DNA from 3 places in the Bradyrhizobium sp. U531 genome. Region 1 is predicted to be linked to each of the others. Evidence: predicted binding sites of a transcription regulator. Region 1 holds the regulator's gene; each other region holds the start of a gene.
What was found. Region 1 encodes HrcA, which represses chaperone genes, less so after heat shock. Its sites were predicted from a motif close to GTTAGCACTCNCNNNNNGNGAGTGCTAAC; they were not measured.
Positions count from the first base shown of each region.

Region 2: a site for HrcA is predicted at 8,186-8,214, ahead of QRQ56_RS36370 (co-chaperone GroES). Genes of this name have one in related genera too.
Region 3: a site for HrcA is predicted at 6,807-6,835, ahead of QRQ56_RS01765 (co-chaperone GroES). Genes of this name have one in related genera too.

Region 1 covers NZ_JASVEN010000002.1:427,034-437,436, reverse strand. Annotated here, with positions in the region: gene QRQ56_RS13925 (penicillin-binding protein activator) at 1-1,107, shown strand, start outside; gene hemW (radical SAM family heme chaperone HemW) at 1,224-2,408, opposite strand; gene rdgB (RdgB/HAM1 family non-canonical purine NTP pyrophosphatase) at 2,425-3,060, opposite strand; gene rph (ribonuclease PH) at 3,071-3,784, opposite strand; gene hrcA (heat-inducible transcriptional repressor HrcA) at 3,978-5,066, shown strand; gene grpE (nucleotide exchange factor GrpE) at 5,177-5,782, shown strand; gene pncA (bifunctional nicotinamidase/pyrazinamidase) at 5,904-6,626, opposite strand; gene QRQ56_RS13890 (hypothetical protein) at 6,914-7,855, opposite strand; gene dnaK (molecular chaperone DnaK) at 8,251-10,152, shown strand; gene dnaJ (molecular chaperone DnaJ) at 10,397-10,403, shown strand, end outside.
Region 2 covers NZ_JASVEN010000013.1:174,432-184,834, reverse strand. Annotated here, with positions in the region: gene QRQ56_RS36395 (ABC transporter ATP-binding protein/permease) at 185-1,942, opposite strand; gene QRQ56_RS36390 (L-lactate permease) at 2,259-3,923, shown strand; gene QRQ56_RS36385 (META domain-containing protein) at 4,063-4,461, shown strand; gene QRQ56_RS36380 (hypothetical protein) at 4,588-5,799, opposite strand; gene groL (chaperonin GroEL) at 5,998-7,629, opposite strand; gene QRQ56_RS36370 (co-chaperone GroES) at 7,796-8,092, opposite strand; gene QRQ56_RS36365 (hypothetical protein) at 8,410-8,931, shown strand; gene QRQ56_RS36360 (protein phosphatase CheZ) at 9,142-9,933, opposite strand; gene QRQ56_RS36355 (hypothetical protein) at 9,994-10,200, opposite strand; gene QRQ56_RS36350 (L,D-transpeptidase family protein) at 10,252-10,403, shown strand, end outside.
Region 3 covers NZ_JASVEN010000001.1:359,196-369,598, forward strand. Annotated here, with positions in the region: gene QRQ56_RS01735 (caspase family protein) at 13-1,368, opposite strand; gene QRQ56_RS01740 (glutathione binding-like protein) at 1,478-2,116, opposite strand; gene QRQ56_RS01745 (cysteine hydrolase family protein) at 2,128-2,721, opposite strand; gene QRQ56_RS01750 (LysR family transcriptional regulator) at 2,851-3,690, shown strand; gene lepB (signal peptidase I) at 3,819-4,568, shown strand; gene groL (chaperonin GroEL) at 4,764-6,404, opposite strand; gene QRQ56_RS01765 (co-chaperone GroES) at 6,450-6,764, opposite strand; gene QRQ56_RS01770 (usg protein) at 7,141-7,428, shown strand; gene QRQ56_RS01775 (O-linked N-acetylglucosamine transferase family protein) at 7,633-9,762, opposite strand; gene QRQ56_RS01780 (cupin domain-containing protein) at 9,950-10,403, shown strand, end outside.

The DNA of each region.
Region 1 (10,403 bases):
CTCAGCCAGTTCTCCAACCCGTTCTCGAGCTCTTCTCCGCCGCCGGCCCAACCGGCCGGGCCTCCGCAACAGGCCACGACCGCCGGCACCGGCGGGGTGAAGGTTGCGGTGATTCTGCCGCTCTCGGCCGCCGGCAATGCCGGTCTTGCCGCGCAATCCATGCGCAATGCCGCCGAGATGGCGCTGGCGGAGTTCCAGAACCCGAACATCCAGCTCCTGATCAAGGACGACAATGGCAGCCCGCAGGGCGCGCAGGCCGGCGCGCAGCAGGCCGTCGACGAGGGCGCCGAGATCATTTTGGGACCGCTGTTCGCGCAATCAGTGCCGGCGGTGGCGCAAGTCGCGCGCACGCGCGGCATTTCCGTGATTGCGTTCTCGACTGATTCCAGCATCGCGGGGCGCGGCGTCTATCTGCTGTCGTTCCTGCCGGAATCCGACGTCAATCGCATCGTCGAATATTCCGCCAGCATCGGAAAGCGTTCGGTCGCGGTGCTGCTGCCCGACAATGCCTATGGCAATGTCGTCGAGGCTTCGGTGAAGGCGGCGGTGCCGCGCCGCGGCGGGCGCATCGTCGCGTTCGAGAAATACGGCGCCGACCGCGCCGCGCCGGCGCGCACCGTGGCGCAGCAGCTCGGCAGCGCGGATGCACTGTTCATTGCCGATGACGGCGATGCCGTCGTGTCGGTCGCGGATGCGATGACTGCCGCGGGCGCGAACCTGCGCAACATCCAGCTGCTCGGCACCGGCCTGTGGGACAATCCGCGCGTCTATGCCAATGCCAGCCTGCAAGGCGGTCTCTACGCCGCGCCGGATCCGGCGGGCTTCCGCGCCTTCTCCGGCCGCTATCGCACCAAGTACGGTGCCGAGCCGATCCGCACCGCGACGCTCGCCTATGACGCGGTCGCGCTCGTCGCCGCGCTCGCGCGCACGCAAGGCACCACGCGCTTCTCGCCCGACGTGCTGACCAACCCCTCCGGCTTCGCCGGCATCGACGGCCTGTTCCGCTTCCGCGCCGACGGCACGAACGAGCGCGGACTTGCGGTGATGAAGGTGACGCAGGGCGGCGGTGTGGCTGTTGCGGGCTCGCCGAAGAGTTTTGGGGCGTAGCCCAGAAAGCGGTGCCGTAGGGTGGATTAGCCGAAGGCGTAATCCACCATGCTTCCGCACACGCCGAACGAAGTTGGTGGGTTACGCCTTCGGCTAACCCACCCTACGAGACCTCGTCACGCCGCGAGATCCGCAACCACAGCATCGAGCACCGGAAATCCGCTGCTCGTCACGCGCAGACGGCCCGTCGCATCGACGGTGATCGCGCCTTCTTCGCGCAGCAGCGCGATGCGTTTGGGATCGAGCTGGCGGCCGGAGAGCGCTCTGTAACGCTCGGGATCGATGCCCTCGGCGAGACGCAGCCCCATCAACAGGAACTCGTCGGCGCGTTCTTCGCTGTTGAGGAGATCGTCGGTGATGTTGCCATGGCCGTTGGTTTCGACGCGCATCAGCCAGGCCTCGGGACGCTTCTCGGTGGCGGTGGCATGGCGCACGCCGTCGATGTCGAGGCGGCCATGCGCGCCGGGGCCGATGCCGGCATATTCCTCGCCGCGCCAGTACACGAGATTGTGCCGGCACTCGGCGCCGCGCCGCGCGTGGTTGGAGATCTCGTAGGCGGGCAGGCCGAGCTTGTCGCAGGTTTCCTGCGTGACGTCGTAGAGCGCACGCGCCACCGCTTCGTCCGGCGTCTTCAATTTGCCGGCCTGGTGCAGGCCGAAGAACGGCGTGCCTTCCTCGATCGTCAATTGATAGAGCGACAGATGTTCGGCCGCCTCATTGATGGCGAGACGCAACTCGTCGGACCACATCGCCGGCGTCTGGTCGGGGCGGGCATAGATCAAATCGAACGAGTAACGGTCGAACGAGCGGCGCGCGATGGCGACGGCGTCGAGCGCTTCGCGCGCACTGTGCAAACGGCCCAATGCCCTAAGCGAAGCATCGTCCAGCGCCTGCACGCCGAGCGAAACGCGGTTGACGCCGGCCGTGCGATAGCCGGCGAAGCGGGTGGCTTCGACGCTGGTCGGGTTGGCTTCGAGCGTGACTTCGACGTCCTTGGCGACCGTCCAGTGCTTGCCGATCGCATCGAGCACGGCGCCGACGGTCGAAGGCTGCATCAATGACGGCGTGCCGCCGCCGAGAAAGATCGAGGTGACTTCGCGGCCGGGCGCGCGCTCGGCCGTCGTCGCGATCTCGCGCGCGAAGGCGGACGCGAAGCGCGCCTCGTCGATCGCGGCGTGGCGGACATGGCTGTTGAAGTCGCAATAGGGGCACTTCGACAGGCAGAACGGCCAGTGCACGTAGACGCCAAAAGCTTGAGCTTGTTCTTTTGACGCGTTTTCCTGGCGCGAACCGGTATCCACTTCGCTCGAAAACGCTCTATCGCGGCTCAAGGCAGATCTCCGCCAGTTTCACGAAGGCGCGGGCGCGGTGCGACAGGCCAAGGCCGATCGGCGGAAGGCCGTGCTTCTCGATGCTGGTCATCTCGCCGAAGCTGCGGTCGTGGCCGTTGGGCAGGAACATCGGATCGTAACCGAAGCCGGCATTCCCGCGCGGCGGCCAGACCAGCGTGCCGTCGACGCGCGCCTCGACCTCTTCGAGATGATCGTCGGGCCAGGCGACGCAGAGCGCGGAGACGAAATGCGCTGTGCGCTTGTCGGGCGAGGTGGCGCCGCGCTCCTGCAACAGGCGCTCGATCTGCGCCATCGCCGCGTTGAAGTCCTTGGAGGGACCGGCCCAGCGTGCGCTGTAGATGCCGGGCGCGCCGTCGAGCGCGTCGACCACGATGCCGGAATCATCGGCGAAGGACGGGAGCTTCGTCGCCTGCGCCGCCGCGATCGCCTTGATCGCGGCGTTGCTGCGGAAATCGTTGCCGGTTTCCTCGGGCTCGCCCAGGCCAAGCTCACCGGCCGACACCGCCTCGATGCCGTAAGGCGCGAGCAGCTCCTTCATCTCGGCGAGCTTGCCGGGATTGTGGGTCGCGATGACGAGCTTTCCGGTGATTCGGCGGTGCATGGCTTATTGACTACGCGACGGCCAGTTTCTGCAAGTCCACCAGACGCGCGATACCCTTCTGCGCCAGCGCGATCAGCTTCAGGAACTCATCCTGCGTGAACGGCTCGCGTTCCGCGGTGCCCTGCACCTCGATGATGCGGCCATCGCCGGTCATGACGAAATTGGCGTCGGTCTGCGCTTCGGAATCCTCGGCATAGTCGAGATCGAGCACCGGCGTGCCGTTGTAGATGCCGCAGGAGATTGCGGCGACGTTGTCGCGCATCACGTTGGCCTTGATCATATTGCGCGTCTTCATCCAGTTGATGCAGTCGGCAAGCGCGACCCAGGCGCCGGTGATCGAGGCCGTGCGGGTGCCGCCGTCGGCCTGCAGCACGTCGCAATCGACCGTGATCTGGCGCTCGCCGAGTGCTTCGAGGTCGACGATGGTGCGCAAGGAACGGCCGATCAGGCGCTGGATCTCGACGGTGCGGCCGCTTTGTTTTCCGGCGGCGGCCTCGCGGCGGGTGCGTTCGGAGGTTGCGCGCGGCAGCATGCCGTATTCGGCGGTGACCCAGCCGCGGCCCTGGCCCTTCAGCCATGGCGGCAGGCGGTCTTCCAGCGTGGCCGTGACCAGCACATGGGTGTCGCCGAATTTCACGAGGCAGGAGCCTTCCGCATATTTGACCACGCCCCGTTCGAGCGTCACGGGGCGCAATTCGTCGGGCGCACGGCGGCTTGGCCGCATGGGAAATCCTCCAAAACTCGCAGGTTAGGGCTGTTCGCGGTGCTTGTAGGGGGGGTGAGGGTAGGCAGCAAGGGGAAACGACAAGGCTTTTTCAGCCCCTGTTTCTTGCCCTGTTTTTCCCCCCGCAAACGCCACGCTTGTCAGATGCCCCCGGGATGGACAAATTATGAGCATCTGAGAGGAGTTACCGTCTGTGGCCCATCACGATCCGATCAATCTGATCGCGCCGCGCGCGGGCCTTGCCCAGCTCAACGAGCGTTCTCGCGACATCTTTCGTCAAATTGTCGAAAGCTATCTCGCGACCGGCGAGCCCGTGGGTTCGCGCAACATCTCGCGCCTGATCGCCGTGCCGCTGTCGCCGGCCTCGGTCCGCAACGTCATGGCCGATCTGGAACAGCTGGGCTTGATCTACGCGCCTCACACCTCCGCCGGCCGGTTGCCGACGGAACTCGGCCTGCGTTTCTTCGTCGACGCCCTGATGCAGGTCGGGGACCTCAACGAGGCCGAACGGCAGTCTATCCAGAGCCAGCTGACCTCCGTCGGCCGGGCGCATTCGGTCGAGGCGGCGCTGGACCAGGCGCTGACCCGGCTGTCCGGACTGACGCGGGCCGCCGCGGTGGTGCTGACGCCAAAGTCCAATGCGCGGCTGAAGCACATCGAATTCGTCCGCCTGGAACCCGAGAAGGCGCTAGTGATCCTGGTCGGCGAGGACGGCCAGGTCGAAAACCGCGTGCTGACGCTGCCGCCGGGAGTTCCCTCGTCGGCGATGACCGAAGCCGGCAATTTCCTCAACGCGCGCATCCGCGGCCGGACCCTGGCCGAGGCGCGCCTCGAGCTCGAAACCGCGCTCGGGGAAGCCCGCGCCGAGCTCGACCAGCTGACGCAGAAGGTGATCTCGGCCGGTATCGCCAGCTGGTCCGGCGGCGAGAGCGAGGACCGCCAGCTCATCGTCCGCGGCCACGCCAATCTGCTGGAAGACCTGCATGCGCTGGAGGATCTGGAGCGGGTGCGCCTGTTGTTCGACGACCTCGAAACCAAGCGCGGCGTGATCGATCTGCTCGGCCGCGCCGAAACCGCCGAGGGCGTGCGCATCTTCATCGGTTCGGAAAACAAGCTGTTTTCCCTGTCGGGCTCCTCCACGATCATCTCGCCCTATCGGGATGCCGCGGGCCACATCGTCGGTGTTCTCGGTGTGATCGGGCCGACGCGGCTGAATTATGCCCGCGTGATTCCGACCGTGGACTATGCCGCCCGCATCGTCAGCCGCCTTCTGGGGGGCTGACCGGCGTCTCCTTCCGATCACGGGCGCTTGATTTTCGCTGCTCAAAGCACGATATCCGGTCCAACAATCCCAGATCACCTCAATACCAGACGAGTTCGAGAACAGAGCCGATGACCGATCGAGACCGGCAACCCGAAGACACGACCGCGCCGACCGGCGAACCCGTGGTGTCGAAGCCCTACATCATGCCCGACGATCCCGAGCCCGGCTCGGTCGAGATGTTGCAGAAGGACGTCGCCGAGGCGCGCGACCGCATGCTGCGGACGCTGGCCGAGATGGAGAATCTGCGCAAGCGCACCACCAAGGAAGTCGCCGACGCCCGCCTCTACGGCATCACCGGCTTTGCCCGCGACGTGCTCGACATCGCCGACAATCTTCAGCGCGCGCTCGATGCCGTTCCGGCCGAAGCGCGTGCTGCGGCCGATCCCGGCCTGACCGCGCTGATCGAGGGCGTCGAGCTCACCGAGCGTTCGCTGCACAGCGCGCTGGAAAAGCACGGCGTGAAGAAGCTCGATCCCCAGGGCCAGAGGTTCGACCCGAACTTCCACCAGGCGATGTACGAAGTGCCCGATGCTTCGGTGCCGTCGGGCACCGTGGTGCAGATCATGCAGGCCGGCTACACCATCGGCGAACGCGTGCTGCGCCCGGCCCTGGTCGGTGTCGCCAAGGGCGGCGCCAAACCCGCACCGGCCGCGAACAGCAACGAAGTGAACTGAGTCCCGATGTCATTCCGGGGCGATGCGAAGCATCGAACCCGGAATCTCGAGATTCTCGGGTGCGCAATTGCGCACCATGGTTCGGCTCTACGAGCCGAACCGGAATGACTGCGCGAAAGCCTTACGCGCTCACCGCAATATCCGCGGACTGGATCCGCTTCACGCCGGCCTTGGCCATATCGGCCCAGGCTTTGGCGAGTGAGCCCTGCGTGTCGATGCCGCGGCAGGCGTCTTCCACGACATAGACCTCGAAGCCCGCCTTGCGCGCGTCGAGCGCGGTCCAGGCGACGCAGAAATCTGTCGCCAGGCCCACGACGAAGACGCGCTTGATCTTGCGGCCCTTGAGATAGCCGGCGAGGCCCGTCGAGGTCTTGCCGTCGGCTTCGAGGAACGCCGAGTAGCTGTCGACGTCCTTGTGAAAACCCTTGCGGATGATGAGCTCGGCGTGCGGGATCGCAAGATCCTTCGATAGTGACGCGCCGTCGGTGCCCTGCACGCAATGGTCGGGCCACAGCACCTGCTTGCCGTAGGGAAGATCGACGGTCTCGAACGGCTTCTTGCCTGAGTGCACCGAGGCAAAGGAGACATGGCCCGGCGTGTGCCAGTCCTGCGTCATCACCACGTTCGCGAACGCCTTCGAGATCTTGTTGATGACCGGAACGACCTGCTCGCCTTCCTTCACGGCGAGGCTGCCGCCGGGCAGGAAGCAGTTTTGTACGTCGATCACGAGCAGCGCGGAGCTCTCGTCCGGCTTGATGGACGTCGCCGCAAGCAGCGCGCTTGGCGCGAGAGTCGCGAGAGCTGTCGTTCCCAGCATGGCCAAGATCTGTCGCCGATCGAGCATCGTTCGCCTCCCCTTGAGATGATCCAACGGAAGGGAAGCCTAGTTCCGTTCGTACACGAACAGAAGCCCGAAAATGCGGCCGGGTTTGATGAGGGGTTGGGCTTGCAGACCCGACCTCAGTGTCGTCCCGGGCAAGCGAAGCGCAGACCCGGGACCCATACCCCCAGGGAGGAGTTTGGCGAAGACTCTTGGTGGGGTACTGCGACCGCGTGCAACCGCGAGATCACGCGGTATGGATCCCCGCGTTCGCGGGGATGACACCGAATGTGTAGCGCCGCTTTCGCGCCTCAGCCCTTCGGCTGAATCCCGTCGCGCACCGCGCGGAAGCGGGTGAAGGCGGTTGGCCACTGGTCTCGAGGCGCGCTGGCGACGATGCGCAGCGAGGCGCCGCCGCTGGAGAAGCGGATCCACTGCACCACGGTGACCGGGGTCTTTTCCTTGCCGCTGACACCGTCGATCCGGGTCTCGAAGCCCTGCTGTCCGTTGATGCGGATCGGCTCGGACATGGTGACGCGGGATTCGCGCACGCCGGGGATCTGCAGCGCGGCCTCCTGGGCGAAGCGGGCGCGGTCGTCGGCGGCTTGCGGGGTGGAGCCGATCAGGCCGAGGATCATGAACGGCTTCGACTCATAGCCTGCGCTCTCGTTGCCGTCGGCCAGGATGATGCTCGAGCCCGGCGCCAGCGTGCGGATGTCCTTGAAGTCGGCAAGATCTGTGATCTTGAACGGCATCAGCGCGATCTGCTCTTCGGCCGAGACCTGCTTGCGGGTGGTGGTGCTCGCAAACATCTGCCGCACTGCCTCATCCGTGTAGATCTTGCTCGCATTCTCCGGGATCTGCACCGCGACATAGCCGGAGAAGCCGGCCCCCGGCACGATCATCGAATAGCGCTTCACTGCGGTCTCGCCGGCCTTGCCGCTCTCGGTGGTGAAATAGGCAAGGCCTGCGGGCGTCTCGATCTTGTCCTGCTTGACGCCGTTGGCGCCGGCCGGATTGGCGTTGAAGGCGCTGACGACCTCGCCATAGGCCGCTGGCGGCAGCTCGGTGATCAGCACCTTGACGCTGCCGTCCTCGCTTTCGAAGCCCGGAAAGCTCTTGGCCGTGCTGAGGCCGACCAGCGGCACCATGCCGAGCCGCAAGCCCGGCGGAAAAACGGCGTCGGCCGCGATGGCCGGAAGCACGGAGCTAACGAGAAGGGCGAGCGCGGCGAGGGGGCGGATCAGCTTCATGGGCACTCTGATTGGTTCACATTGAGGCCGTTCGATGGTCGCCCACCGGGCCGCTTTGTCGCGCGCGGCAGCTGTCGTGGCTGCCCGGCCGGCCCGCCTTTTACCGGGTTTGGGCCGGCGGCAACAGGGCGGGGCGGCTTGTGGATGCGGGGGGCTTGCTGACGCCTGAACCTGTTAATAATTCCTCACCCGCAAGTGCGGTGAAGTCCGGATATCTTCTTCCAAAACCCGATGTTTTCGCGGCAGAAACCTAGCTTCGGTCCTTGCGGCCCCCTCCCCCCCTCCTATATGAGCCTCAATCATCGCAATATCGCGGATGTTTGATCTTAGGGGGTTTCGGTTCGGGTGCCTTCTGGGCCCAGCCAACCTGCCGCAAAAACAAGGATATCAGGACCATGGGAAAGGTCATTGGGATCGACCTCGGCACCACGAATTCGTGCGTCGCCGTGATGGATGGCAAGAACGCCAAAGTCATCGAGAATTCCGAAGGCATGCGCACGACGCCTTCGATCGTCGCCGTGACGGACGACGGTGAGCGCCTCGTCGGCCAGCCGGCCAAGCGCCAGGCCGTTACCAATCCCGAGCGCACCTTCTTCGCAGTGAAGCGCCTCATCGGCCGCCGCTACGACGACCCGATGGTCGAGAAGGACAAGAAGCTCGTTCCCTACAAGATCGTGAAGGCTTCCAACGGCGACGCCTGGGTCGAGGCCGACGGCCAGACCTATTCGCCCTCGCAGGTCTCTGCGTTCATCTTGCAGAAGATGAAGGAGACCGCGGAAGCCCATCTCGGCCAGAAGGTCGACCAGGCCGTCATCACCGTTCCCGCCTACTTCAACGACGCCCAGCGCCAGGCGACCAAGGACGCCGGCAAGATCGCGGGCCTCGAAGTGCTGCGCATCATCAACGAGCCGACCGCGGCGGCGCTGGCCTATGGCCTCGACAAGACCAAGACCGGCACGATCGCCGTGTACGACCTCGGCGGCGGCACCTTCGATATCTCCATTCTCGAGATCGGCGACGGCGTGTTCGAGGTGAAGTCGACCAACGGCGACACCTTCCTCGGCGGCGAAGATTTCGACATGCGCCTCGTCGGCTACCTCGCCGACGAATTCCAGAAGGAGCAGGGCATCAACCTGCGCAACGACAAGCTCGCGTTGCAGCGCCTGAAGGAAGCCGCTGAAAAGGCCAAGATCGAGCTGTCGTCGACGACGCAGACCGAGATCAACCTGCCCTTCATCACCGCGGACCAGACCGGCCCGAAGCATCTGACGATGAAGCTCACCCGCGCCAAGTTCGAGGCGCTGGTCGACGATCTCGTGCAGAGGACCGTCGAGCCGTGCCGCAAGGCACTGAAGGACGCGGGCCTGACCGCAGCCGAGATCGGCGAAGTGGTTCTGGTCGGCGGCATGTCGCGCATGCCGAAGGTCCAGGAAGTCGTGAAGCAGCTGTTCGGCAAGGAGCCGCACAAGGGCGTCAATCCGGACGAAGTCGTGGCGATCGGCGCTGCGATCCAGGCCGGCGTGCTCCAGGGCGACGTCAAGGACGTGCTGCTGCTCGACGTGACCCCGCTGTCGCTGGGCATCGAGACGCTGGGCGGTGTGTTCACCCGCATCATCGACCGCAACACCACGATCCCGACCAAGAAGAGCCAGGTGTTCTCGACCGCCGAGGACAACCAGAACGCGGTCACCATCCGCGTCTTCCAGGGTGAGCGTGAAATGGCGGCCGACAACAAGATCCTCGGCCAGTTCGACCTGATGGGCATTCCGCCGGCTCCGCGCGGCATGCCGCAGATCGAGGTGACCTTCGACATCGACGCCAACGGCATCGTCAACGTCTCGGCCAAGGACAAGGCCACGGCCAAGGAGCAGCAGATCCGCATCCAGGCCTCCGGCGGTCTGTCGGAAGCCGACATCGAGAAGATGGTCAAGGACGCCGAGGCCAATGCCGAGGCGGACAAGAAGCGCCGCGAGGCCGTCACCGCCAAGAACGAGGCGGATGGTCTGGTGCATTCGACCGAGAAGGCCCTGGCCGAGCACGGCTCGAAGGTCGCAGAGACCGAGCGCCGCGCCATCGAGGATGCCGTCAGCGACCTCAAGGAAGCGCTGAAGGGCGACGACGCCGAGGCGATCAAGGCCAAGACCCAGACGCTGGCCCAAGCTTCGATGAAGCTCGGCGAGGCGATGTACACGCAGCAGGCCGAGGCCGACGCCAAGAAGGATGCGGCCAAGGACGACGTCGTCGACGCGGAATTCACCGAGGTCGACGACGACAAGAACAACAAGAAGTCCGCCTGAGCCCCGAGAGGGTGACATGCGGACGGCTTGGACCCCACACGCGCAACCGGCCTCCTCCCCTTCGGGGGAGGCCGACGTGTCGGGACGGACGGGACGGGTGCCCGTTACGATCGATCAATTTCCAGCCGTTATGCTGAACGCCGCTATGCAGTCCTCCGCCGCGAGGCGAAAGGCTGCCCATATCGTCGCGCGGCGATGTCGCTTCGCTCCGACTTGAATCGCGATTGGATAGACCGAGCTCAACATGTCCA
Region 2 (10,403 bases), on a different contig from region 1:
CTTACGAGGGCGGCAGAGCAATCTGCCGCCCTTTTGCTTGTCTCCACGCCGTCATGGCCGGGCTTGACCCGGCCATCCACGTCGCTCCGAGCCGAGAAAGGGCGTGGATGCCCGGGTCAAGCCCGGGCATGACGAGTGGGGCGATGGCTCGACCTCGATGACCAGCGGCCACACAGCGTTGGCCTCAGCGCGCCGCGGTCGGCTCCTGCGCCGGCGCTTTGGCTTTGCCAAGCACGTGGATGTCGCCGTCCTCCACCAGCGACACCTTGCGGGTGTGGAAGGCGTCGAGCGTCGAGCGGTGGCCGATGGAGACGATGGTGGCCTGGGGCAGCTTCTCGGTCAGCAGACGATAGAGCCGGTCCTCGGACGGCTCGTCCAGCGAGGCCGTCGCCTCGTCGAGGAACAGATAGTCCGGCACGTGGAGCAGCGCGCGGGCAAGGCCTAGGCGTTGCTGTTCGCCGAGCGACAAGGTCCGGTTCCAGTGGCCGTCCTCGTCGAGCCGCTCCGCAAGGCGCGGCATGCCGACGGCGGCCAGCGCCTCGCGAATCTTCTCGGGCGGGATCGAGCCGTGCTCGGCGGGGTAGATGACGGCGTCGCCGAGCGGGCCGATCGGGAAATACGGCCGCTGCGGCAGCATCATCAGCTTCGACTTTTCGGGGACGGCGACCGTGCCGGTGCCGAACGGCCAGACGCCCGCGATCGCCCTGAACAGGGTGGACTTGCCGGAGCCCGAGGGGCCGGTCACCAGCACGCGCTCCGAGGGCTGGATCGTGAAGGCATCGGCTGCGACCAGAGGTGCGCCGTTCGGCAGCTTGACCAGCAACTGCTCGAGCGCGATGGCCTTGCCGTTGGACGGCGCCACCTCGATGGTCGGCTCGAGCGCCGCACCTTGGGCGGCGGAGCCGACCGACATTTCGAAGCCGTCGAGACGGGCGATGACCGAGCGCCATTCGGCGAGCGAGCGGTAGGCCGTGACGAAGAAAGACAGCGCGTCCTGAACGCTGCCGAACGCCGAGCCGGTCTGCATCATGTCGCCGAGCTGGATGCGCTTGGCGAAATAGGCGGGCGCCACCACCACATAGGGAAAGATCGTTGCGGCCTGGCCGTAGCTCGCAGTGAAGGCGGTCAGGCGCTTGGTCCGGCTCATGATCTCGTACCAATTGCCGATGACGAAGCCGAAGCGCTGCAACAGGCGCCCCCGCTCGGCGCCCTCGCCCTTCAGAAGGGCGATCTGCTCGGAGTTCTCGCGCACGCGGATCAGGTTGAAGCGGAAATCGGCCTCGAAGCGCTGCTGCTCGAAATTGAGGTTGATCAGCGGGGCGCCGATCCAGTGGGTCAGCGCGGTACCGACGATCGCATAGGCCACCGCGCACCAGACCAGAAAGCCGGGGACGACGATGTCGGTGCCGTAAATGTACAAGGGCGCCTTGTAGGACAGGCCCCAGAGGATGACGACGAACGAGGCCAGCGTCACGACCGAGGACAGGAGGCCAAGGCCAATGGTCAGCGTCTGCTCGACGAAGGTCTTGACGTCCTCGGTGATGCGCTGGTCCGGATTGTCGGCGGCGTCGCCCTTGAGCTGCATGCGGTAATGCGTGGCGCCGTCGAGCCATTCGCCGAGATAATGTTGCGTCAGCCATTGCCGCCAGCGGATCTGGAGCCACTGGTTCAGATAGAGCTTGTAGACGGCCAGAGCGACGAAGGTGAAGGCAAGGCCCAGGAAGATCCAGACCTCCTTGATGAACTCGGGCAAATCGTAGGCCTGCAGCGCGCTGTAGAACCGGTTCTGCCATTGATTGAGGAGCACGTTGATCGCGACCAGCACCAGCTCCATCGCAACGATCACGGCGAGCAGGGTGCGGCCGACCCACTTATCCTCCGATCGGAAATAGGGAGCGGCGATTCGCCAGACGATCGCGAGCGTGGCGCTGATGTTCTTCACAGAGCGGGATCTCCTCGGGGATTGTGGACAAATGCCCGGAGCCAAGGACTTGAAGCCATGGCAGAAAGCGGCGCGCTTAGACTAAAGTCGCAAGGTCTGCAATTTGCGTTGTCTTGTCGCACCTCGCAACCCTAGCATGGCGTTCGACGGCGCGGGGTAGGGGTGCTCCGGGATTTCGCGACCTTGTGAGCGGGAACGGGAACCGCCGCATTCGCGAGGAATTCGCGTCCCGCTCGGGGGTTATCGCTTCAGCGTCAAGCAGGATCGGCTCTCCACGCGGGCCGTCTGCCGAAAACATGCGTGGGGGAGGAAGACCATGTGGAATCAAGTCTATGACCCCTTGCACAGCCCTGTGCTGTCGACGATCGCGGCGGCGGTGCCCGTCGTCACGCTGCTGGTCCTGATCGCCAGCGGACGCGTTCAGGCGCATATCGCGGCGATCATCGCCGTGATCGTGGCCAATTTGATCACGATCTTCATCTTCACCATGCCGGCGAACATGTCGATCCGCGCCTCGGTGCTGGGCATCGTGACCGGCTTCTTCCCGATCGGCTGGATCGTCCTCAACGTCATCTTCCTCTATCAGGTGACGGTGAGCACCGGCCGCTTCGAATTGCTCAAGCGCGCCATCGGCGGCGTCACCGAGGACCGGCGACTGCAATTGCTGCTGATCGCGTTCTCGTTCGGCGCATTCTTCGAGGGCGCCTCGGGCTTCGGCACGCCGGTCGCCATCACCGGTGCGGTGCTGATCGGGCTCGGCTTCTCGCCGCTTGCCGCGTCCGGCCTGTCGCTGATCGCCAACACCGCGCCGGTCGCCTATGGCGCGCTGGGCACGCCGATCCAGGGCCTTGCTTCGGTCACCGGGCTCGATCCCTACATCCTCGGCGCGATGGTCGGTCGCCAATTGCCGTTCTTCTCACTGATCGTGCCGTTCTGGGTGGTGTGGGCGTTCGCGGGCTGGAAGGGCATGAAGGATGTCTGGCCGGCGATCCTGGTCACCGGCGTGTCGTTCGCGGTTCCGCAATATGTGATCTCGAACCACATCAATCCCTGGATCGTCGACATCGGAGCGTCGCTGATCTCGATGGGAGCGCTGATCCTGTTCCTGAAGGTCTGGCAGCCCAGGCAGCTCTGGCTGTCGCCGGCGCTGCGCGGCCGCGATGAGTCGGCGGCCACCATGGCGGCGGCGAAACCGCTCGACAAGACGCCGCTGACGCAGGGCGAGCTGTTCAGCGCATTGCTGCCGTGGATCATCGTCTGCATCGTGATGCTGATCTGGGGCAACGGCGCCTTCAAGACCTGGGCGAATTCGATCTTCGTCTGGAATTATCCGGTGCCCGAGCTGCATCAGATGATCAACAAGATGCCACCGGTCGCGCCAGGGCCGACGAAAGAGAGCGCGGTGTTCGGCTTCACCTACCTGTCCTTCACCGGCACGGGCATGCTGATCGCGGCGATCATCTCCGGTGTTCTGATGGGCGTCGGTCCCGGCCGGCTCCTGACCGAGTACGGCCGCACCATCCGGCTCTGCGCGATCTCGCTGATCACGATCTCGGCGATGCTCGCGATCGGCACCCTGACGCGGCTGTCCGGCGTCGACGCGACGCTTGGTTTGGCGTTCGCCGCAACCGGCGTGCTGTATCCCTTCTTCGGCACGCTGCTCGGCTGGCTCGGCGTGGCGTTGACGGGATCGGACACGGCGTCCAACGTGCTGTTCGGAAACCTGCAGAAGATCACCTCCGAGCAGCTCGGCCTGTCGCCGGTGCTGATGGCGGCGGCGAACTCGTCCGGCGGCGTGATGGGCAAGATGATCGACGCGCAGTCGATCGTAGTCGCCTCCACCGCCACCAACTGGTACGGCCACGAGGGCACGATCCTGCGCTTCGTGTTCTGGCACTCGATCGTACTGGCCTGTCTGGTCGGTGTGCTCGTGACGTTGCAGGCCTATGTCTACCCGTTCACGGCGCTCGTCCTGAAGTAACGCGCCAGGACCGGCTTCGATGCAAATCCCCGCGGGGTTCGCCCTCCGCGGGGATTTTCGTATCTGCCATGAGCGAACCTTCTCAATGGCGCCGCCGTCTTATAGAAGGTGCCGCAAATCACGTCGGACGAGAGGTCTCATGGTTTCGCTCAAGCAATTGGTGTGTGCGGCGGTTGCAACGCTCGCGATATCCACGGTCGCGCGTGCCGAGGACGGTTTTCCGTTCGGCAGCGAGATGACGCTGGAAGCGTTGCCGCAGGCGGGCTCCAAGCGGATTCCGAACATCGAGATCGGCGATCACGGCGAGGTGTTGCTGGAGCTCTGGTGCAAGGGCGGCAAGGGCCAGTTCTCGGTCGCCGGCAACACCGTCATCTTCGTTCCCGGCCAGATCCAGGACCGCAACTGCCCGCCGGCGAGAGCGCAGGCCGACGACGATCTCCTCGCAGCGCTCTCCAGCGTCGAGACCTGGAAGCGCCAGGGCGACGTGCTGACGCTGATCGGCCCCAAGCCGCTGCGCTTTCGGACGACGGGGAATTAGGGCAGCTGTCATTCCCCGCGAAGGCGGGGAATCCAGTACGCCTCGGCCTACCGTTTCAATCATTTCCGTCTCGGATTACTGGATCGCCCGGTCAAGCTGGGCGATGACACCGAGTAGGTGGCTACATTATTTCCACACCGACTTGTCGGCGTCCCAGCGCTGCCCCTTAAGCTCCTTGGCGAGGGCCTCGATCGAGCCGTTATCGTCGGGCTGCTCGCCTTCCTCGTCGACCGAGGCGTCGTCGGAGAGATTGAGCTTGGCGCCGGTGCCTTCGTCGGCGGTCGTCGTCGCGGGGCTGCCGATCCAGAGCATGAGCTTGTCGGTGCTGCCTGGCTTGTCGGGCGAGACCAGCCCCGTGATCTCGATCGTGTCGGTCAGCTCGAGCGCCGGGAAATCCAGGTTCGGCCGCTTGAAGACCAGCTTGAGCTTGCCCGTGGCGGGGCTGAAAGTCTGCGAGACCGGCTTTGCCGCGAGCGTTCGGCTCAGGACGTTCGAGACGGCGGTCGCGAGCTTGGTGCGGTTGATCTTGTCGCCCTCGCGCCAGTCGGCCGCGGTGAAGCGGATGGTACGGTCCATCTCGGTCATGCCCGCGGTCCAGCCGGCGGCGGTGACGCCCGGCGTCGCCTTGAACTTCGCCAGCAGCGCGCCGGCGCGCTCGGGATCGACCGACATGTTGATGGTCTGCTCGCCTGCGCGCAACGCATCGCAGCCAACGGTGAGGCTCGCCAGCGTCACCTCGACATCCTGGCCCTTCAGGCTCTTCAGGAAATCGGTCGCCGCATCGAGCTTGACCTTGACCGCGATCGCCTCCGGCGAGACGTCGGTGAAATCCTTCGGCTGCGGCGTGATGCCGTCGTCGGAGGTCTGGTTGTCCTGAAATTCCTTCTCGCTGAGATCGGAATTGTCGGGCGAGGTGACCTCGGTCACCACCTGGCCGATGCTGATCTGGCCGCGGAATTCGAACGTGTCCCCGCTCTGCTTGCGCAGCAGCTTGACGCTGACGGGCGCCTTCTCGCCGACGCTTTGCGTGGTGCCGGTCAGGGTCTGGCCCGCGACCTGGAGGTTGACGACGAAGCGGTCCTTGCGGTCGGAATTCTTCGCGACGGGGTAACAGACGTCGAGCACCGCTGCCGTGACCGTCTTGCCCTGGCGCGTCTCCTTCAGGATCACGTCGGCATTGCCGTCCATCAGCCCGTCGATCGAGGTGAAATAGCGCGTCTCCACGCCGCCGGGCGACGCGGCCTTGGGCGACAGCTTCATCTGGGCGGAGGCAGTTTCAGGCGAAGCTGCCAGCAGAACGGCCAACAGGGCTGTCGAACAAACCAGAAGCGCGCGCATCGACGAAATCCTCGAGCAATGAGCATGATCCGGAAAAGTGCGAAGCGGCTTTCCGAAAAGATTCTGCTCAAACAATAGAATCGGCGCCACCGTAGTGGGTTTTGGCCGTGGATTGAATCGGAAAGCGGAGCCCATCGTCGGCAAAAAAGAAGGCCGCCCGGAGGCGGCCTTCGCGATGGTGTCGGGTGAGGATGGGCTTTAGAAGCCGCCCATTCCGCCGCCGGCCGGCATGGCAGGCGGAGCGTCCTTCTTCGGCGCCTCGGCGACCATGGCTTCGGTGGTCACCAGCAGGCCGGCCACGGAGGAGGCGTCCTGCAGCGCGGTGCGCACCACCTTGGCGGGGTCGATGATGCCCTTCTCGACCATGTCGACATAGGCCTCGTTCTGGGCGTCGAAGCCGAACGTCTCGGACTTGTTCTCCAGGATCTTGCCGACCACGATCGAGCCTTCCACACCCGCGTTCTCGGCGATCTGGCGGATCGGAGCTTCCAGCGCCTTCAGCACGATGTTCATGCCGGCCTGCACGTCGGCATTGGCGTTGGTGAGGCGTCCCACAGCCTTCTTGGCGCGGAGCAGCGCGACGCCGCCGCCGGGGACGATGCCTTCCTGCACCGCGGCGCGGGTGGCGTTGAGCGCGTCCTCGACGCGGTCCTTCTTCTCCTTGACCTCGATCTCGGTGGCGCCGCCGACGCGGATCACCGCGACGCCGCCCGCGAGCTTGGCGAGGCGCTCCTGGAGCTTCTCACGGTCGTAGTCCGAGGTGGTCTCCTCGATCTGGGCCTTGATCTGGCCGACGCGGGCCTCGATCTCCGGCTTCTTGCCGGCGCCCTTGACGATCGTGGTGTTCTCCTTGTCGATCACGACCTTGCCGGCGCGGCCGAGCATCTTCACCGTGACGTTCTCGAGCTTCATGCCGAGGTCTTCGGAGATCAGCTGGCCGCCGGTGAGGATCGCGAGGTCTTCGAGCATGGCCTTGCGGCGGTCACCGAAGCCCGGCGCCTTGACGGCAGCGACCTTGAGGCCGCCACGGAGACGGTTGACGACCAGGGTGGCCAGCGCCTCGCCTTCGACGTCCTCGGCGATGATGACGAGCGGCTTGCCCGACTGCACCACGGCTTCCAGCACGGGCAGCATGGCCTGCAGGCCGGAGAGCTTCTTTTCGTGCAGGAGGATATAGGCGTCCTCGAGCTCGGCGGTCATCTTCTCGGGGTTGGTGACGAAGTAGGGGCTGAGATAGCCGCGGTCGAACTTCATGCCCTCGACGATGTCCACCTCGGTGTCGAGCGACTTGTTCTCCTCGACAGTGATGACGCCCTCGTTGCCGACCTTCTGCATCGCCTGGGCGATCATCTTGCCGATGGCGGCATCGCCGTTGGCGGAGATGGTGCCGACCTGGGCGACCTCGGAGGAGGCGGCAACCGGCTTGGCGCGCTTTTCGATGTCCTTGATGACGGCGGCAACCGCGGTGTCGATGCCGCGCTTGAGGTCCATCGGGTTCATGCCGGCGGCAACCGCCTTGGCGCCTTCGCGCACGATGGCCTGGGCCAGCACGGTCGCGGTGGTGGTGCCGTCGCCGGCGAGGTCGTTGGTCTTGGAGGCGACCTCACGGACCATCTGGGCGCCCATGTTCTCGAACTTGTCCTCGAGCTCGATCTCCTTGGCGACGGTGACGCCGTCCTTGGTGATGCGGGGCGCGCCGAACGACTTCTCGATGACGACGTTGCGGCCCTTCGGGCCGAGCGTCACCTTGACGGCGTTGGCGAGAATGTCGACGCCGCGCAGCATGCGATCGCGCGCGTCTCCGGAAAACTTGACGTCCTTGGCAGCCATATCTGCAATCCCTCGTGTTTCGTGCTGTGTCTTGTTTCGTGCTGTACGGCGCTGTCTTCGTCATTGCCGGGCTTGACCCGGCCATCCATCTTCTTGTGCGGAAGCATGGATGCCCGGATCGCTCGGATCCGGGCATGACATTCAGCGGCCGTTCAGGCGGACGGCCTTAGGCCATAACGCCCATGATGTCCGACTCCTTCATGATCAGGAGATCTTCGTTGTCGATCTTGACCTCGGTGCCCGACCACTTGCCGAACAGCACGCGGTCGCCGACCTTGAGGTCGATCGGGATCAGCTTGCCGGCCTCGTCACGGCCACCGGGGCCGACGGCGACGATTTCGCCCTGGGACGGCTTTTCCTTGGCGGTGTCCGGAATGATGATGCCGCCCTTGGTCTTTTCCTCGGCGTCGATACGTTTGACCACGACACGGTCATGCAGCGGACGAAATTTGGATTTAGCCATGACGTTTCCCTTTGGAGGCTCGCTTCGGAAGTAGTGGAAAGTGGGTGGGGCGGCGCTTCCGTCCACCCCCTATCCCGAGGATCGAACGGCGCGCTTAGCAATCGGGCTTTCCGAGTGCTAATAGTGGGCTGGGAAATATGGCTTGGCCGCGATCCTGTCAAGCAAAGGTGGTTAAGCGATTGGTGAGGCGGATATAGGATGGTGGCATTGGAAACTTGTTCGGGGCGCCGACGTATTAAAGGACGTCATTGCTCCGGCAGCGGTTTTGCGCTTGGCTGCAGGAGGGGTGCGGCCATGGTCTTGTTCGGGGGAATGCCATGATCAGTTCAGCTCACGCGCGCACGGTTGCCAATCTGGCGGCCGCCTCTTGTCTGGCGCTGCTGCTGGGCGCCTGCGGCGGCGGCATGAGCCTGCCGTCCTTTTCGTCGTCCTCGCCGCCGCCCGACGCCGAGCCGGGCGTCGCCCCGGAAATGCCTGCGACCATTCGCGCCGACGAGATCGTCGGCCGCTGGGGCCTGGCCTCGTTCCAGAACCCGGCCGACCGCACCCGCACCGAGGCGGCCGCCCGGGCCCAGTGCAAGAATCCCTACGTGATCACCGCCGGCTCCTCCGGCGGCGTGATCATGCATCTGGCCGACCAGGCGACGCCCCAGGAACTGCGGCTGAAGGGCTCGCCCAGCGGCAAGAACTATATCGGACCGGCAGGTCCCACCCCTGGCGAGCAGGACCGCGAGATCGTCTCGTTCGACGGCCGCGTCCTGATCACCCGCTTCATCGACAAGGACGCCGCCACCCGCTACGGCAACATGGTCTACGTCCGCTGCGCGCCGCGGGCGTAGTTACATTTCTCCGTCATGCCCCGCGAAGGCGGGGCATCCAGTACGCAGCGGCTTCTCGGCTCAATCACTGCTGTGTCTGGAATACTGGATCGCCCGGTCCCGGTGCGCAATTGCGCACTGGCCGGGCGATGACAGCGGAAGGGATGACACCCAAAAACAAAAAACGCCGGCCCCAAGGCCGGCGTTTTTGTCTTTCTGTCTGTCGTCCGCTCAGTCGAACAGCGCGTCGATGTCGTCCTGCGAGGCGTGGCCGACGTCGCCGTTGAGCTTGGGGCCGTTGAGCAGCTTCTCGTCCTCGCTGCGGTTATCGGCATGCACATGCGCCGGCACATGGGACTTGATCGCGTCGACGCCGCCCCAGATGTCCATCATCGCATTGATGTGCTGCTCGATGAACTTCATCGTGGTCATGACCTTGCTGATGCGCTGGCCGGTCAGGTCCTGGAAGTTGCAGGCTTCGAAGATGGAGATGACGCGTTCCTGGATGTCGTCGGCGAGGCGCTTCTGCTGATCGGCCGAGTCGACCTTGGACATCGCGCTGGCGGCCTGGTCGATCGATTCCGCGGCCTCGAGGATCTGCTGGGTCGCCTGTTCGGTGCCGCCGACCACCGCGCCGAGCTCGCCATTGACCTTGGCCATTTCGCCGCCGTCGAAGCTCTTGCCGTGCAGCGTCGCGATCTCGCGCTTGGTGCGGTCGATGGCGTCGTGGATGAGGTCGAGCTCGACCTTCAGCTTCTCGCACTGCTCGATCTGCGCCCGATACGTATCGAGCATGGTGCGCGCTTCGGAAAGCTCATGGGCCGTCGAGGCGTCGATCGCCGCCATGGCTGCGCTGCCGGACAGCGGGGCCGCCGTGGCGCCCTTCGCCATCTGTGCGCGGATCGCGCGCAGCTCCGCCATGATCTCGCTATGCATCGGGCCCGCCTCTTCGGTTACTTCGAGAATCGGCATCTCGCCACTAACGATATCCTCGACCCGAAAACGTTTGCGGTGAACAGCCATCAGGAACTCCCCCCACCTCACTCACGCGTCTTTTTAGGCAGAAGCGATTTAACACGAAGTTCACAGCCGGAACTGTTGTGCGGCTGTCGTGCGACGGCTTGCAAAGAAGCGATTAACCATGGCCGCGCCGCGTTCATCGAAAATAAACGCTGATCGCCAAATTGCCGCGCGCTTGACGACGTGGTGAATCCAAACGCCGCTTCCGTTTACTAAACGAAACGGCTTTTGCCCTTTATTGACCACGTCGAGGAGCGCAGGACCAACCACCGGCTCTCGGGCGACGCATGTGATCTAGACGAAACAGTACAGAGTACGTCGATGTTCAAGAAAATGTCTGTCGCGCTGCTTGGCAGCGCTTGCACCTTCATTGTTGGCGCGAACAGCGCCAGCGCCTTCGACAACACCGTGCCGAACGATCCGCCCGCGGTGCTCTACCAGCCGCAGGTGCCGCCGGCGCCGGTGCGCGTCGC
Region 3 (10,403 bases), on a different contig from region 1:
TCTCATCGCGCTTTAGCGCTTGACGAAAACAACATTGCAGGCGCGCGCCTCGTTGCGCTTGCCGGTACCGCGGGTCGGCTCGAACTGCGCATCGACCGTGAAAGCGTAGGGGGAGCCGGGCGCGAGGTTGTTGAGGGTGTAGGTACTGGCTCCGGTCGTGCCGCGCGCGCTCAAGGTCGTCTTGCCGCCGGCCGGGATCTGGCCGTCGATCTCCAGCCGGTTGACGCCGTCCTTGCCCTGGGCTTCGGCGTGGAACACGCCATTGGCCACCGTGGCGACCAGCGGCCTTGTGAAGCCCTGCGCTTTGCCCGTCGGCGGGCAGTTCAGCGTCACGTCCCAATTCCCGTCGAAATCCTTGCTGCCGGTGGTTCGGGCATTGCCGCTCGGGGCCACCGCCACCTTCTGCTTCAATCCCTCGACGCGCGCCTTGGCGAGGGTGGCGAAGATGCAATTCGGGAAGCGCGCGAGATGGTCCTCGAAGGCCGCCAGCGTGCCGATCCCGTCCGCGGCCTTCCAATGAGCCTCCGCAGCCGAGCAAGGATCGGCCTTCGGCGCGGCTTGCGGCGCGGCGGGCGCGATCGTGACCGACACCGGTCCGTTCAGATAGAATTTTCCGATGATCGATAGCGACAGCTCCGGCAGCTGGGCCTTGCCGCTCGCGTCGTAGACGTCGCTGCTGATGTCGCGGAAGACGTCGCCGATCTCGTGCGGCTCCTCGATGTGCTTCAGGAACGCCGTGGTGTAGGGACTGTTGCGGCCGACGCCGTCGGCGGCAACCTGTCCCGATTGCGTCGAGAACGATACGATCGTGCCGCGCGGCGCCTCGACCTTCGACATGCCCCGTCCGATCGAGGCGGCACGCGTCGCGCCGGCGGAGCGCTTGAGGGTTTCGGCCAGCGGATTGTCGCGGCAGGAATCGAGCACGAGGATGCGCAGATTCTTGGCCTGCTGCAGATCGTTGACGATGTCGTCGACGCGCACGAAGCGCTTGAGATCGGCTTCGTCCGCGAGCACGGCGTCCACGGGCATCAGATAGTTGACGCCGTTGAACTGCATGGCATGGCCGCTGTAGTAGAACATGGCGACGTCGGCGCGGCTTGCGGCGCGTGCGAAGCGGATGGTGAGGTCCTGCATGTCGGCCTGCCGCAGGTCGATACCCTGGATCACCTCGAAGCCGCTGCGCTTCAACGAGGCCGCGACGTCCTCGGCATCATGCGAGGGGTTCGGAAGCTGCGCCGTCGTGGCATAGGCGCCATTGCCGATGACGAGCGCGACCCGCGTCTCGGCAGAGGCTGGACCGAGGCCGAGCCAGCAGGCGAGGAGAACGAGGGAGAATCCGGGCAGGGGAAGGCGTGAAAAAGCGCGCATGAGAGCCGTCCGGGAAATATCGAAAAAATATCTCCCAGCTTAGCGCATGCCGCGCCGCCGGCAATGCCTTCGCGATGGAACCGGAAGGTCCGCCCGCCGTGGCATCCTGTCACGCCGGGCTCGTCGCCACCGCCTTACGCAGCGCCAGCTCGGTCGCGATCGCCTCCCGCACGGCAGGGCGCGCCTGCATGCGCTCGAGATAGGACGACAGGGACGGCCATTGCGCGATGTCGACGCCTGCGGGACGGAGCAGCAGCAGCGCCCAGGTCAGGTGAGCGTCCGCGACGGTAAAGCGGTCGCCGACCAGGAATTCGCGCTCCGCCAGATGCGCCGACGGCACCGACAAGGTCTGCGTGATCCTTGCGCGCGGCTTGGCGAGCGAGCCGTCGTCCTTGTACCAGAAGGTTGGAAACAGGAAGGCCTTGTGGATCTCGGCGCCGATGAAGCTCAGCCATTCCTGCAGCCGATAGCGATCGGGATCACCGTTGTCGGGCGCAAGGCCGGCTTTCGGCTTCACGTCTGCGATGTACTGTAGCACAGCCGCGCTCTCGGTCAGCCGTTCGCCATTCTCCAGCACCAGAACCGGCACCGCGCCCTTCGGCGACAGGTCGCGGAAATCGCTGCCGTCATCCACGATCGTCTTGGTCCAGATACGGGCGAGGTGGTACTTCGCCTCGATCCCGGCCTCCATCAGCGCGATGCGGCTGGAGAGCGAGCAGGCCATCGGGAAGAAATAGAGTTGCAGCATGACTGGCTCCGTCAGGTCAACACATCGCTCTGCGCGATGATCGCGAAGCGGTCCGAGAGCTCGACCAGCGCGACCTCATGAATGGTGCGGGCGTCCAGCGTGCCGCCGCGTCCGTCCGGCAGGTCGCGGGTGGCGCAGGCATCGGCTGCGATCGACGTGCGCAGGCCGAGATCGAGCGCGGCGCGGGCGGTCGAGGACACGCACATGTGCGTCATGAAGCCGGCCAGCACGATGTTCTTGCGGCCGGTGGCGGCCAGCCGGGCTTGCAGGTCGGTGCCGGCGAACGCGTTCGGCAGCGCCTTTTCGATCACGGCTTCGCCTGCGAGCGGTGCCAGGCGCTCGACGATCGCGCCGCGCGCGGCTTCGCGGTCGAACAGGCTGCCGGCGCGACCCTTGTGCGCGATGTGGAAGATCGCAGCACCGCTCTCCCGTGCCCGCGCCAGCAGGCGCGCCGCCGCTTCGATCGCGGGCTGCGCATCGGGCAGCGCCAGCGGGCCGGCGCAATATTCGTTCTGGATGTCGATCAGCACGAGGCAGGCCTCGTTGAGCTTCGGCGGATTGAGATCGGTGCCGGCGAGTTCGAGCAGGGTCTTGGGAGCGGTCATGCGGGTCGGGCCTTCCAGGGGTGTCGGATGACACGACATTAGCGCAGCGGCTGCCTGCCATTGTGCAGGACTATTGCAGCTTACGGCTGCAGATTCGCAGGAGGCGGAATGGCCTGCTAGGTTCGGCCCATGAACTGGGACGATCTGCGCATCATCGCTGCGGTGAGGGACGAGGGCACCTATGCCGGCGCCAGCGCGCGGCTTCGCATCGACGAGACCACCGTCGGCCGCCGCCTGGCGCGCATCCAGCGCGATCTCGGCGTGCCGCTGTTCGATGCCGTGGATGGCATGCGGCGGCCGACCCGACATTGCGAGGCCGTGCTCGAACATGTCGGCGCGATGGCCGCGCACGCCGCCGCGATCGATCGCATCAAGGAGAGCGAGGTGGGCCCCGTGGGGCGCCTGCGTATCGCCTCGACCAACGCGGTTGCCGAAGAATTACTGGCGCCGCGGGCGAGCAGCTTCCTGCGCGATCACCCCGGCCTGACCCTGCAATTCCTCACCTCCAGCGGCAACGTCAAGTTCTCGCGCTGGCAGGCGGACCTTGCCATCCGCCTGCGCAAGCCGGAGAAGGGCGACTTCACCATCTCCAAGCTCGGCGACGTCAGGCTGTATTATTTCGAGCCTGCCGACCGCGCTGGTGGCGAGCCGATCGCCTGCGTCTATCCGGACGAGCTCGACACCATCCCTGAGGCGCAATTCCTCCGCGCGAAGCGGCTGACGAACGTGCGCTGCGTCACCGACAATGTCCGCATCATCAGGACCATGATCCAGTCGCATCAGGCCGTCGGCGTGCTGCCCGAGCACAGCTGTGCCGCGTTGCTCGCCGATCGCGGCCTGCGTGCCACGCTGCTGTCAAAGCGGCGCGACGTCTGGCTGCTCGTGCAGAACCATCTCAAGCGCGACGCGGCGACGCGGGTGACGATCGACTGGGTACGGCACTGCTTCAAGGATTTGTCGCAGGCCTGACCGCCGGCGACGGTGAGGCCTTCGCATTGAACGCAGCCTGCGCGATATGCGACCAAGATCACGGAGCCGGGATTTGCGCGCGCGCCAAGGTTGCGTAATCTCGTATCGGGATCTGACCGGGGCAGAGCATGACCAGTCTTTCGCAAACCATCCAGCCCTCGCGGGCGCAGTCGCGGGAATGGAAGGCGATTCTTCTTTTGATCCTCTTGGTCCCGGTGCTGTGGTCGCCGCTGATCCTGTTTCGCTTCGTCCTGTACCAGCCGTTCAGCATCCCCTCCAGTTCGATGGCGCCGACGCTGATGGTCGGCGACTACGTCCTCGCCGCGAAATATGCCTACGGCTACGGCCGCTATTCCGTGCCCTTCGCGCCGTCCTGGATCTCGGGCCGCATCCTCGCCTCCGATCCGGAATACGGCGACATCGTCGTGTTCCGCACGGCGAAGGACAATTCGGCCGACTACGTCAAGCGCGTGATCGGGCTGCCCGGCGACCACATCCAGATGCGGGAGGGCCGGCTCGTCCTCAACGACCGTCCGGTGACGCATGTGAGGCTCGAAGACGAGCTCGCCGACAACGCCTGCGGCGGGGATGGCGGCGTCAAGGTCCATCGTTGGCGCGAGACGCTTCCGAACGGCGCGTCCTATGTCACCAACGACTGCATCGACAACGGCTTCCTCGACAATACCAACGTCTTCACGGTGCCGCCCGGCCACCTCTTCGCGCTCGGCGACAACCGCGATAATTCCACCGACAGCCGCATGATGTCGGCGTTCGGTTTCGTGCCGATGGACAATCTCATCGGCAAGGTGACGCGGATCTTCTGGTCGCTCGACGAGGACGGCGAGCCGCATATGGAACGGCTGGGGAAGGTGAAGTAGGGGCCAGAGTGACTAGAGTCCGTAGCCCGGATGGAGCGCAAGCGTAATCCGGGACTTTGCCTGCGTCGCAAGAGACGTCCCGGATCGCACTTCGCTCCATCCGGGCTACGGGCCATAGTTCCGCGTGAGCATACCCCCAAACAAAAACCCCGGCATCGCTGCCGGGGTTTCGTAGTTCTTGAGAGGTCGTTGGACTTAGAAGTCCATGCCGCCCATGCCGCCGCCGGGGGGCATCGCCGGGCCGGCGCCGCCCTTCTTGGGCAGCTCGGCGACCATGGCTTCCGTGGTGATCAGCAGGGCCGCAACCGAGGCTGCGTTCTGGATCGCGGTACGGACCACCTTGGTCGGGTCGATGATGCCCTTCTTGACGAGGTCGGCATATTCGCCGGTCTGGGAGTCGAAGCCGTAAGCGTAGGTCTTATTCTCCAGGATCTTGCCGACGATCACCGAGCCGTCTTCACCGGCGTTGATCGCGATCTGGCGAGCGGGAGCCGACAGCGCCTTGCGAACGATCTCGACGCCGGTCTTCTGGTCGTCGTTCTTGGTGCGCAGGCCCTTGAGCTGCTCGGAGGCACGGAGCAGGGCGACGCCGCCGCCCGGGACGATGCCTTCCTCGACAGCCGCGCGGGTCGCATGCATCGCGTCATCAACGCGATCCTTGCGCTCCTTCACCTCGACCTCGGTCGCGCCGCCGACGCGGATCACCGCGACGCCGCCAGCGAGCTTGGCGAGACGCTCCTGGAGCTTCTCACGGTCGTAGTCCGAGGTGGTCTCCTCGATCTGCGCCTTGATCTGGGCCACGCGCGCCTCGATGTCGGCCTTCTTGCCGGCGCCGTTGACGATCGTGGTGTTCTCCTTGTCGATCATCACCTTCTTGGCGCGACCGAGCATGTTGAGCGTGACGTTCTCGAGCTTGATGCCGAGATCTTCCGAGATCGCCTGGCCGCCGGTCAGGATCGCGATGTCCTGCAGCATGGCCTTGCGGCGGTCGCCGAAGCCCGGAGCCTTGACGGCCGCGACCTTGAGGCCACCGCGGAGGCGGTTCACGACCAGGGTCGCGAGCGCTTCACCTTCGACGTCTTCCGCGACGATGACCAGCGGCTTGCCGGTCTGCACCACGGCCTCGAGCAGCGGGAGCAGCTCGTTCAGCGAGGAGAGCTTCTTCTCGTTGATGAGGATGTAGGCGTCGTCCATCTCAACGCGCATCTTGTCGGCGTTGGTGACGAAGTAGGGCGAGATGTAGCCGCGGTCGAACTGCATGCCCTCGACGACGTCGAGCTCGGTCTCGAGCGACTTGGCTTCCTCGACGGTGATGACACCCTCGTTGCCGACCTTCTTCATGGCGTCGGAGAGGAACTTGCCGATCTCCTGGTCGCCGTTCGCCGAGATGGTGCCGACCTGGGCGATCTCGTCGTTCGAGGTGACCTTCTTGGAGTTCTTCTGCAGGTCCGCAACCACGGCCTCGACCGCGAGGTCGATACCGCGCTTGAGGTCCATCGGGTTCATGCCGGCGGCGACCGACTTGGCGCCTTCCTTCACGATCGCCTGGGCGAGCACGGTGGCGGTGGTGGTGCCGTCGCCGGCCGCGTCAGCGGACTTGGAGGCGACTTCGCGCACCATCTGGGCGCCCATGTTCTCGAACTTGTCCTCGAGCTCGATCTCCTTGGCGACGGTGACGCCGTCCTTGGTGATGCGGGGAGCGCCGAACGACTTGTCGAGCACGACGTTGCGGCCCTTCGGACCGAGCGTGACCTTCACCGCGTTGGCGAGAACGTCGACGCCGCGCAGCATCTTGTCGCGCGCTTCAACCGAGAATTTGACTTCTTTGGCTGCCATCTGGATTTTTCCTTGAGATGTGTGACTGGAGGGAGAGAGGGGCTCTTAGGCCGCCTTCTTCTTGGAAGCGGGGACGTCGAGGACGCCCATGATGTCGCTTTCCTTCATGATCAGCAGGTCGACATTGTCGATCTTGACCTCGGTCCCGGACCACTTGCCGAACAGCACGCGGTCGCCGACCTTCAGGTCGATCGGGATCAGCTTGCCGGCTTCGTCGCGGCCACCCGGGCCAACGGCGACGACTTCGCCCTGGGAGGGCTTTTCCTTGGCAGTGTCGGGAATGATGATGCCGCCTGCGGTCTTCTCTTCTGCGTCGATGCGCTTGACCACGACGCGGTCGTGAAGCGGACGGAATTTCATGCAGTCCTCCTAAGCAATTGCACGGGATGGAGTTTTTCAAGTGTTAGCAATCGGCGCCCGCGAGTGCTAGCGCCGGCGAAGCTGAAATAGGACAGGAAATTTGCGGGGGCAAGGGCTTCTAGCAGAAAAATCGGCACTCTTAAGGCCGGGGTGCCAAAATCTCTTTACCATCGTTAACCCATCTTCATGACCGTATTAGCACGGCGTCGTGTCTGCTGCTAAAGCATTGAATTTCAACAGCTTGTTAAACTTTTGGGCTTGAGATGGATTGTCAGTTTGCGTCACATTTCTCGCATGTGAGCGCATCGTTTCGGGGTGGCTCCCCGGGGCACCGATCAAGCCACCCCCTCAATGCGCTCCTGAAAAGGAGGTTGGCATGGGCTTGCGGAGTGGGGGCGTTTCCGAGGACTTCCGGAAACAGATGCTGGGTTACGGGCTGACGACGGCGCAGATCCTTTATCGGATGCCGGATCATCCCTCGCTGCTACAGACCTACGTCTGGCAGAACTACGATATGTTTCCGAAATTCCCCGCGCTGAAGGACTTCCTGGAGTTCTGGCAGGAGAAGCTGGATGGTCCGCTCCATTCCGTCACCGTGGCCCACTCCAAGCTGATCAAGCCGGCCGAGCTGCGCGCCATCGACGGCGTGTTCCGGCTGCATTGAAGCAAGCACCGGTCTCGTAGGGTGGGCAGAGGCGCGCTCTTCGCGCGCCGTGCCCACCATCTGCCCCCGATTGAAAGAGGTCGTGGGCACGCTTCCGCCTTCGCTCTTTGAGCTTCGGCGGACAAGTCGCTTTGCCTACCCTACGCCGTCCTCGTTGAAGTTGCGCCGAGCGAACGCGCTATCGCGTGATCGCCTGAGAGGCAATCAGCCGCCGCTGCTGCAATAGCGCTGCCACATCGCACGATAGGCCTCGTCCACCGCTTGCCCGTATGAGACGGGGTTGCTGGCGGCTGTGGCCCGGATCCTGTCGGGCAGCTCGCGGCGCAGCTTGTCGAGCTTGTCGATCTCTAAGCCTCGGCTTGTTGCGATGTCGATATAGGCTTCGCGGCTTTCGGTGACCCACTCCGGCAGGCCCAGCGCCGTGAGGATGGAGCCGGCGGCACGGCTCGGCAGGCTGGTGCCGAGCTTCGCGACCACCGGCACGCCCATCTGCAGGGCTTCCCATGTGCTGACGCCGCCATTCTGCGGGAACGGGTCGAGGCAGATGTCGACGCGATTGAACGCTGCCAGATGTTCGCTTCGCGAGGTGGCGCCGAGCAGATCGACGCGGTCGGCGTGCAATCCGCACGCCTCGAACCTCGCCAGCAGATTCTCGCGGACCATCGGGTCGTCCAGCGCGACATCCTTGATCAGCAGCCGCGAGCCCGGCACCCGGTCGAGGATCCCGGACCAGACTTCCGCGGCCTCGTCCGAAATCTTGCTGATGCGGTTGAAGACGCCGAAGGTGACGAAGCCGTTTGAGATCGCGGGCGTCGGCGCCCGCGCAATCCCGTCCGGCAGCGGCGCCAGCGTCACGAAGCATGGCAGGTCGACAACGGTCTCCGCAAACAGATGCCGGACGTCGTGAGGAATCGCGACCGGATCCGACATCAGATAATCGATGGTCGGCAGCCCGGTGCCCGTGCCGTGGCCCCAGCCGTGGACCTGGATCGGCGCCGGCTTGCGCGCAAACACGCCGAGGCGGTTGCCGCGGGTATGGCCGGACAGATCGATCAGGATGTCGATGCCGTCGGCGCGGATCTCGTCGGTGAGGCGATCTTCGGTCCATTGCGAGGCATCGCGCCACCGATCGGCGATCTCGCGAAACTCGCCGGTCGTCGCATCCACTTTCGTCGAGCAGGCGTAGCACACGATCTCGAACCGTGTCCGGTCATGATGCTGAAGGACCGGCTTGAAAATCAACGCGGCCGAGTGCGCGTTGAAATCCGACGAGACATAGCCGAGCACCAGGCGGCGATCCGGATCGCGGTCGTTGTCATGCGGTCGCGCCGCGCCCGATGCGATCTTCGCGCCGACACGCTCCCACCAGACCTGTCGCGCCTGCTGATGCCGTTCGACGCTGGCGTCCCCCGCAAAGTCGAGCGTGAATATCTTGTTGGAGATCGCGCTCTGCAGGTCAGGCTGGATATCGAGCGCCCGGTCGAAACTGGCGAGGGCTTCGTCGACCCGGCCAAGTCCGGCAAGGCAAAGGCCCAGCATCATGTGAGCTTGAATGGAACCGGGATCGATCGCGAGGGCCTGCTCGCAATCGTGGGAGGCCTGAGCGATTTGCTGAATCTGCAGCAGGATGCCGGCGCGTGCGAGCCACCCGTTCGCGTCGTCGGGGGCGAGCACGATGGCCCGATTGCTGTCTGCGAGGGCTTCGTCAAATCGCTGAAGCTCTCGCAAGGCGGTGGCGCGGTTTGCGAGCGCTGCCGCATAATTGGGCTGGATCGACAACGCGCGGTTCAGGCTCGTGACGGCCTCGTCATAGCTGCGATGGCGGCAGAGCGCCCAACCCCGGCCGTTATGGGCTTCGGCAAGGTTCGGGTCGAGCGCAAGCGCCTTGTCGTAGCTGCGTAGCGCGTCCTCGTGAAGATCGAGGGCCACGCTCGCATTCCCGAGATTGGAGAGCGTGACGGCATGGTTGGGCCGCAAGGCGAGGGACTTTCGGTAGCTCGCGCAGGCCTCGTTGTGACGACGCAAGCCGTTGAGGGCGACGCCAAGGCTCATGTGAGCATCGGCAGATCGCGGGTCGGCTGCAACCGCCCGGCTCAGCAGGCTCTCGGCCAATTCATAATTCTTGGCATCGGACTCCAGAATGCCGAGCATGTGCAGCGCGATGACCTGGCTTGGCGCGAGCTGCAGGAGCTGGCGATAGGCGGCCTTCGCCTCCGGCAGGAGGCCCATCTTGTGCAGCTGCAGAGCGTGCCCGAGCATTGGCAGCACTTCGGCCTTCTGTCGCTTCTGAAGCCGGGCATTTTGAAATGCACGCTGACCTACGCTGCCGCCCATGAATCAAGTCCCCCAGAATCTCGAGGGCAAGATTAATTCAGCGGGGAAACGAATACGAGACGAGGGCCATTCGCGACGACAGCTTCGGACAAGCTACGACCGCAATTGCTGCCTCGTCCAGGACTGGCTAGTCTGCACCCGGGCCGCACCCGTCCGGCGGGCGCGGCAGAGATCAGGGAGGCAGACAATGGCCAAGCAAAAGGCATCAAGACCCGCCACGAAGACCGCGGTGAAGAAGCGCAGCGGCGTCAAGGCTGCGGCGCGCTCGCCGGCCCGCAAGGCGGTGAAGGCGAAGGCGCCCATCGCGCTTCCGAAAAAGCCCGCCCGGGCGAGGCAGCGCATCGCGATCAGCCATCACCGCGAGGAAGACTTCAAGGCCGACGGCCTGCGCGCCTACGCCAAGTACCGCGACCTCGGCATCGCCGACGCGACCCATGGTCTTGCGCAAGCGCATGTGATCCGCCTGCAGGGCCCTTGCGATCCGGCGGAGGTCTCCAAGCTGCACTTTCACAACGTCGAATTCCAGATGGTCTACGTGCTCAAGGGTTGGGTGAAGACCTATATGGACGGGCAGGGCGAGACCTTGATGAAAGAAGGCAGCGCCTGGACCCAGCCGCCGAAGATCAAGCACATGATCCTGG